Regions from separate parts of the Methylorubrum sp. SL192 genome, predicted to be linked through region 2. Evidence: predicted binding sites of a transcription regulator. Region 2 holds the regulator's gene; each other region holds the start of a gene.

Region 1 (2,263 bases), 2.9 Mb from region 2:
CATGGAGTGGGCGAGGCCGGCGGAATGCACCACTGCATCGACCCCGGTGAGCGCGGCGGCCATGTTCATCGGCCGGGCCAGATCGCCCACCACCGCGCCGCTGGCACCCTCCGGCACCTCGACGGGGCGCCGCAGCAGCACCCGGACCCGGTAGCCCCGTTCCGAGAGCGCCCGCAGCAGGTGGCGTCCGATGAAGCCGGTGGCTCCCGTCAGCGCGATCAGCTTTCCGCTCACCCGTTATCCCCTCACGCGCTGGCGGCCCGCGGCGTCGCGAACCGGTGCAGCAGCCACCCGACCAGCCCCGCCGCGAGGACGAGGCAAGAGAGCGTGACGGTCCTAGACGGCCAAAGCAAGGTCACGCCCGCCAGCGCGGCCAGCGCGACCTGCAGGGCAAAGACTGAGCCGACAGTCTCCCGCACGGAGAACCCGTTGACGGTGGCGACCTGATAATAGTGGCTGCGATGGGCCTGCCAGACGGCCTCCCCCCGCCGCAGGCGCCACAGCAGGGTGAGCGTCGCGTCGGTGATGGGATAGAGCGGCAGGATCAGCGCGGCGGCCAAGCCGCCTTCCAAGCCCTCGTGCAATCCCCCCTGCCCCGCGAGGCGGAACAGCAGCCACGCCACGATCAGCCCGATCGGCAGCGAGCCGACATCGCCCATGAACAGCCGTGCCACCGGCCGGTTGAACGGCGCGAAGCCGAGAAGGCCCCCGAGCAGGGCGCCGGCGACCAGCGTCGGCTCGGGCGCGTAGCGGCCCGCGAGGCCGAGGGCGAACAGAAAGGCGGTGGGCGGCACGAACTCGGCCAGCGTCATCCAGTCGAGCCCGTCCATGAAGTTGACGAGGTTCACGAACCAGAGCCCGGCGAGGATCGCGAAGGACCGCTCCAGCCAGAGCGGGGCGTCCGGCAGCAGACGGCCCTCGGCGGTGAGCACGACGGCGGCGACCGCGCCGGCCTGGATCACGAGGCGGAGCGAGGCCGGCAACGGCCGGATGTCGTCGACGGCCCCGACCACGGCAAGAGCGATCACCGAGAGCGCCAGCACCGGCAGCTCGACGCCCCCGAGCGCGATCCCGGTCGGCACGGCCAGGACGACCGCCGTGATCAGCGCGGCGGCGATGATCGCGATCCCGCCCCCCTGGGGCGTCGGCACCCGGTGGCTGGAGCGGGCGTTCGGCCGCGCCAGGGCGTAGCGCTGCAGCAGCGGCTTCAGCAGCACGATCAAGCCAGCGGAGAGCAGCGCCGCCAGCGGGACGGTGAGGAGCGGAGCGAGGGTCATTGGATTGCGGGACGGCGCGCAGCAGCCCTCCCCCCTCTGCGGGGGAGGGTGGCCCCCGAAGGGGGTCGGGTGAGGGGAACGCGGTGCCAATCGGGTCGAGGCCAGCCGGACATGTCACCGCCGCGCCGCCCCTCACCCGCCTGCTCCGCAGGCATCCTCCCCCGCAGAGTGGGGAGGGTTCTGAAGCGGCATCGTCCAATCCTTCGCATATCGCCCGCTCTACCCGCCCGCATCAGTCCAAGCGAGACCACGGCAACCGATCCCAACTTGTTTTGGCCGCAAAGCCACGCGATCCGCGTCCCACGGTCCGCCGAAAGAGCGGTGGGTGGGCCGCGCGTCCCGGCCGGCTTGCCTTGCGGGGGCCGGAAGCCGCCGATACGACTTGGCCGCTCGCCCCCACCGCTCAAGCCGGTTGTCAAGAATCGCCCGTTGCGCACGCTTTCACTGGCCCTTGCCCTGGCCCTCGCGATCCTGACGGCCGTGGCGGGCTCTTTCGCCGGCCTGATCGGGACCGCCGCCCCCGCCCACGCGGTCGAGGCCGTGCGCGTCACCCTCGACGCGCCCGCCATCGATCTGACGCCGACGATCGAGCGCTACCGCTCGGACGGCGACCTGATCCAGATCTCCACCGCCCCTGGCAAGGACGGGATCGTGCGGCGCATCGCGGTCAAAGCGCGCGAGGCGGGCGCGCGGCCGGACTGGATGGTGTTCGCGCTCACCAACGACACCGACGAGCAGATCGACCGCCTGCTGGTCGCCCCGCATTTCCGCCTCGTCGGCTCCGGGGTGATCTGGCCCGATCTCGGCGGCTCGCGCATCGCCGCGATCACCGCAAGCGAGGGCATCCGGCCCGAGCGCGACGAGAGCCTCGACGCCGACCAGTTCCTGATCACCATCGATCCCGGCACCACAGTCACCTACGTGGCGGAGCTGAAAGGCCCGAACATCCCTCAGGTCTACCTCTGGGATCAGGACGCCTACCGCAA
Region 2 (2,263 bases):
GCGCCACGCACAAGATTGTACTCCCGCTCATAGGCGGCGAGGCTGTCGTGAAGGACAACGTTCATGTTAAGCTCGCACAACATGTCATTACATGACGTATGACATCTTGTGAAATGTGATGCAACATGGCAGATGGCGTTGGCGACGAAATCGACAGCCTCAAGCGAGAAGCAGGGGTGGAGTTGGACCGGGAGTTGGCGGATCAGCTTGGGATAGATCCATCAACCATCGCTGGCTGGCGACGTCGCGGCGCCGTGCCCGAACGATACAAACTGCGAGTGTTCAGCAAGGCTGCCCGAAGCGCAGGACGCGATTTGCCGACATCCGGATTAATAGGCCTGCGTGAGGCTTATATATTCGCGCTCATAAGGCTCGTAGTTCTTGAATACCCCGACGCCGGTTACGGCGCGCCGAATTACGAAGCAATATATTTCGGATTTAGGCTCGGAGGTTTACATGCATATTTGAAGCGACGCTTTGGCCTGGAAAGTGATCCCGATAAACTTTTCGCCATCTATAATGAGGTACGGACAGAAATTGCCGATGCCGACATTCCGGTCTGGATTGAGACGCTGCGCGCCTACTGATTGCTCCACTTGCGTCCTCGTCGACGATTGGGCCTTCGGAAATCTCGCGCACTCTTACCCCGCGGGGTCCGCAATAGGGTCCGCAATCACACGCAGGCTGGAAAGTGGGTCCGCAAAAAACGCATCAGCGGCAATGCGTTATCGATAATCGGCGGCGAGCGGCAGGCGCGAACAGTCGTTGCGATTGGACACCCCTCAAAAGGCATTTAAGTCGTTGTTAGTAATGCGTTTCTCCAAAACTACCCGCTGATTATCGATTATGGGCCGCCGCCGATTTTCGAAAACGCGCCCACCACTGTCGCTTCCGGAGGGATGCTTGCGGAACAGGAGAGGAACGTCTAGGCTGTTCGTGCTTTGTTTTCAACGATTCTGCGGCGCCCCCGGCCCGCGGTCGACAGCAGGTGCCGCATGCTGACCCGCAAGCAACTCGAACTGCTCCAGTTCATCCAGCAGAGGATGCAGGAGAGCGGTGTGCCGCCGTCCTTCGACGAAATGAAGGACGCGCTCGACCTGAAATCCAAATCCGGCATCCACCGCCTGATCATGGCGCTGGAAGAGCGCGGGTTTCTCCGCCGTCTGCCGAACCGGGCGCGGGCGATCGAGATCCTGCGCATGCCCGACATGCCGGCGGCCAAGCCCGCATCGTCCGAGCCGCGGCGCTTCACGCCGAGCGTGGTCGAGGGCGGTCTTTCGGCCAAGCCCGCCGCGCCGAAGCCTCCCATGCTTCAGGCCCATGACGGCAAGGGCCAATCGGTGATGGTGCCGGTGATGGGCCGGATCGCTGCCGGTGTGCCGATCTCGGCGATCGAGAGCCAGAGCCACTCGATTTCGATGTCCCCCGACTTCCTGTCGGGCGGAGAGCATTACGCGCTGGAAGTGCGCGGCGATTCGATGATCGAGGCCGGCATTCTCGATGGCGACCTCGTGGTGATCCACAAACAGGAGACCGCCAACAATGGCGACATCATCGTCGCGCTGATCGACGACGAGGAGGCGACCCTCAAGCGCCTGCGCCGCCGCGGCTCGTCGATCGCGCTGGAAGCCGCCAACCCGGCCTACGAGACCCGCGTGCTCGGGCCCGATCGGGTGCGCATCCAGGGCAAGCTCGTCAGCCTCGTGCGCCGTTACTGAGGATTTTCGGGGAGCGGCGGGTCTGATGGATCCGCCGCACTTGGATCGTTGGGAGATTGGGGGCCCGCCTCGGTTGCCGGTGTCGCCGCGCTGGCAGGCCGGGGCTGCCAGGGCTTCGGCTGACCGGCCCCGCGGGCAGTGGTGATTTCAGGTCCTGCCGTTCCGAGGCGGATCGCCGTGGCGCCCCGCACCGCTAGGAACGTCCGGTCGGCGATCAGCGGCGCGGCGCAGCCCGGCGGAGCACGCAGTCGGGTGATGAGAATGTCGGCCCGCGCGCAATCCTCCGCGAAAGCGCGTTTGTCCATGACGAGAGCGACGGCGCGCCCGTCCACGGCCGTGAGGGTGCAGCCGATCCGGTCGCAGCGCGGCCCGGCGGCACCGGTCGCGGCTTCCGGACGGCGGCCGTCGCCATCGGCCTTCAACCATTGTTCGAGCACGAAGCCGGGCGGGCGCCCGAGCACCACGAGGCGCCCGTCCTTGCCGCGAACCGCGGCGCCGGCCCCGTCCCGATCGATGTAGATGTCGTAGCGGATTGGGCTCGCGGC
Region 3 (2,263 bases), 550 kb from region 2:
AGCGCGGGCCGCCGATGACGCGATAGGGCAGGCCGACCTGCACGAACCGGTCCTCGATCTCGCGCATCTGCGCCGAGATCCGCACCAGCACCGCGATCTCCGAGAGCGCGTGCCCCCTGCGCTGGAGAGACTCGATCGATTCGGCGACCTGACGCGCCTCCTCCTCGGAATCCCATGAGCCCGTGACCGTGACGGGCTCGCCCGCCTCGTCCTCGGTCCGCAGGGTCTTACCAAGGCGTCCCTCGTTCTTGGCGATGAGCCCGGACGCCGCGGCGAGGATGTGGCCGGTCGAGCGGTAATTGCGCTCCAGCCGCACCACGGTGGCGCCGGGGAAGTCGTGCTCGAAGCGCAGGATGTTGTCGACCTCGGCGCCGCGCCAGCCGTAGATCGACTGATCGTCGTCGCCGACGCAGGCGACGTTTTTCCGCGCCTGGGCGAGAAGCCTCAACCAGAGATACTGTGCGACGTTGGTGTCCTGGTACTCGTCCACGAGGATGTAGCGGAAGCGGTCCTGGTAATTGGCCAGGATGTCCGGATTCTCGCGCCACAGCTTGAGGCAGAGCAGCAGGAGGTCGCCGAAATCGACCGCGTTGAGCGTCGCGAGCCGGGCCTGATACGCCGCGTAGAGCTGCCCGCCCTTGCCGAAGGCGAAGGACTGCGCCTCGCCCGGCGGCACCTGTTCGGGACTCAAGCCCCGGTTCTTCCAGCCGTCGATGGTGTGGGCCAGCGAGCGCGCCGGCCAGCGCTTCTCGTCGATGTTCTGGTCGCTGATGACCTGCTTCATCAGGCGGAGCTGGTCGTCGGTGCCGAGAATCGTGAAGTCGGATTTCAGCCCGACGAGTTCGGCATGGCGGCGCAGGATCTTGGTGCCGATGGCGTGGAAGGTGCCGAGCCAGGGCATGCCCTCGCCCGCCGGCCCGATCAGCCCGCCGATGCGGTGCTTCATCTCGCGGGCGGCCTTGTTGGTGAAGGTCACCGAGAGGATGTCGTAGGGACGCGCCTTGCCGGTGGCGATGAGGTGGGCGATGCGCGTCGTCAGAACCCGCGTCTTGCCGGTGCCCGCGCCCGCCAGCACGAGCACGGGGCCCTCCGTCGCCTCCACGGCGCGGCGCTGCTCCGGGTTGAGGCCGGAGAGGTAGGACGCGCCCTCGGGTCGCAGGGCAGCCATGGCGCGGGCGGCGATGGAGGTCGGGGCCGACGGCGCTTCGTCGTCGGACGGGCGCGGCCGGAACGCGCCGGGCGCGTCGTTGGGCTCTTGCATCATGCGCGCATCCCTGGACCAAAAGGCGAACGCCGTCGAGACCCGATCCGGAACCGGCGGCCCCCCTCACGCGTCACTCGGGAAACCCGAACCCCTCATCGATGAAGGATGCGAGGCCATGCGCGCCCCGTCTCTCGCCCTCCTTACCCTGCTCACCACCCTGACTCCGGCACTGACGCCCGCTTGGGCCCAGAGCCCCGGCAATCGCGGCGCCACGAGCCGGCAGAACCAGTCGTTCGAGTACCAGAACCAGAACCGCAACTTCGAACAGCGCCAGACTTTGGAGAACAGCGCCATCCGCAACCAGATCCAGCGTGCGCCGCTCAACGTTCCGCCGCCGGCCGGGCCGTCCTTCGGCATCCGCCGCTGACACGCGGCGAAAGCTTGAGCGTGAGGTGCGGGCCGGCCGCGGCCTGTGCTATGGCCGCAGGAACGCGGGTTTCGCGCCGTTCAAAAGGCATCGGCCCTTCGAACGCGTGTGACACGCGAACGAAGTCCTGCGGTCCGCAGGCCAGGCGGAAGCGATAACGGTGCGTGATTCCCTGACCGCGCTCGCGGGCGCCGTCGTGCTGGTTCTCGTGGCGGCCCTTGCGGTGCCGCCGTTCATCGACTGGTCGGCTCATCGCGCGCTGATCGACCGCACGTTGAGCGACTCCCTCGGAGCCGGTGCCCGCAGCGAGGGCGCCATCGACCTGCGCCTGCTGCCCTCTCCGCATCTTCGCCTCGCGCGCCTCCGGCTCGGCGCCGCGGACGGGCCGGCCCTCGACGCGCAGGCGGTCGATGCGGAGATCGCGCTGGCGCCCCTGCTCAAGGGCGAGGTCCGCTTCGTCCAGACCTCGGTCGAGCGCGCCGGGCTTACCCTGCCGGTCTCCGACGAGGCGCTGCTGCTGCCGCGCGAACCGCAGACGCTGCGCCGCGACATCGTCATCGACGACCTGCGGATCCGGCGCCTCACGGTCGCCACTCTGCGGACGGGCGAGGCGCCGCAGGAGCAGTTCGCGG

What was found. Region 2 encodes LexA, which represses DNA repair genes until DNA is damaged. Its sites were predicted from a motif close to TGTTCNNNNTGTGTTCNG; they were not measured.
Region 1: the regulator LexA is predicted to act here: its motif matches at 1,535-1,552, upstream of OVA30_RS06450 (glycosyl transferase).
Region 3: the regulator LexA is predicted to act here: its motif matches at 1,276-1,293, upstream of OVA30_RS22695 (ATP-dependent helicase).

The regions. Positions count from the first base shown of each region.
Region 1 covers NZ_JAPPQV010000003.1:1,221,468-1,223,730, reverse strand. The annotation lists gene OVA30_RS06455 (NAD-dependent epimerase/dehydratase family protein) at 1-234, opposite strand, end outside; gene OVA30_RS06450 (glycosyl transferase) at 246-1,277, opposite strand; gene OVA30_RS06445 (EAL domain-containing protein) at 1,707-2,263, shown strand, end outside.
Region 2 covers NZ_JAPPQV010000003.1:4,145,903-4,148,165, reverse strand. The annotation lists gene OVA30_RS19990 (hypothetical protein) at 1-65, opposite strand, end outside; gene OVA30_RS19985 (helix-turn-helix domain-containing protein) at 126-587, shown strand; gene lexA (transcriptional repressor LexA) at 996-1,718, shown strand; gene OVA30_RS19975 (ComEC/Rec2 family competence protein) at 1,712-2,263, opposite strand, start outside.
Region 3 covers NZ_JAPPQV010000003.1:4,695,846-4,698,108, reverse strand. The annotation lists gene OVA30_RS22695 (ATP-dependent helicase) at 1-1,264, opposite strand, end outside; gene OVA30_RS22690 (hypothetical protein) at 1,380-1,631, shown strand; gene OVA30_RS22685 (AsmA family protein) at 1,792-2,263, shown strand, end outside.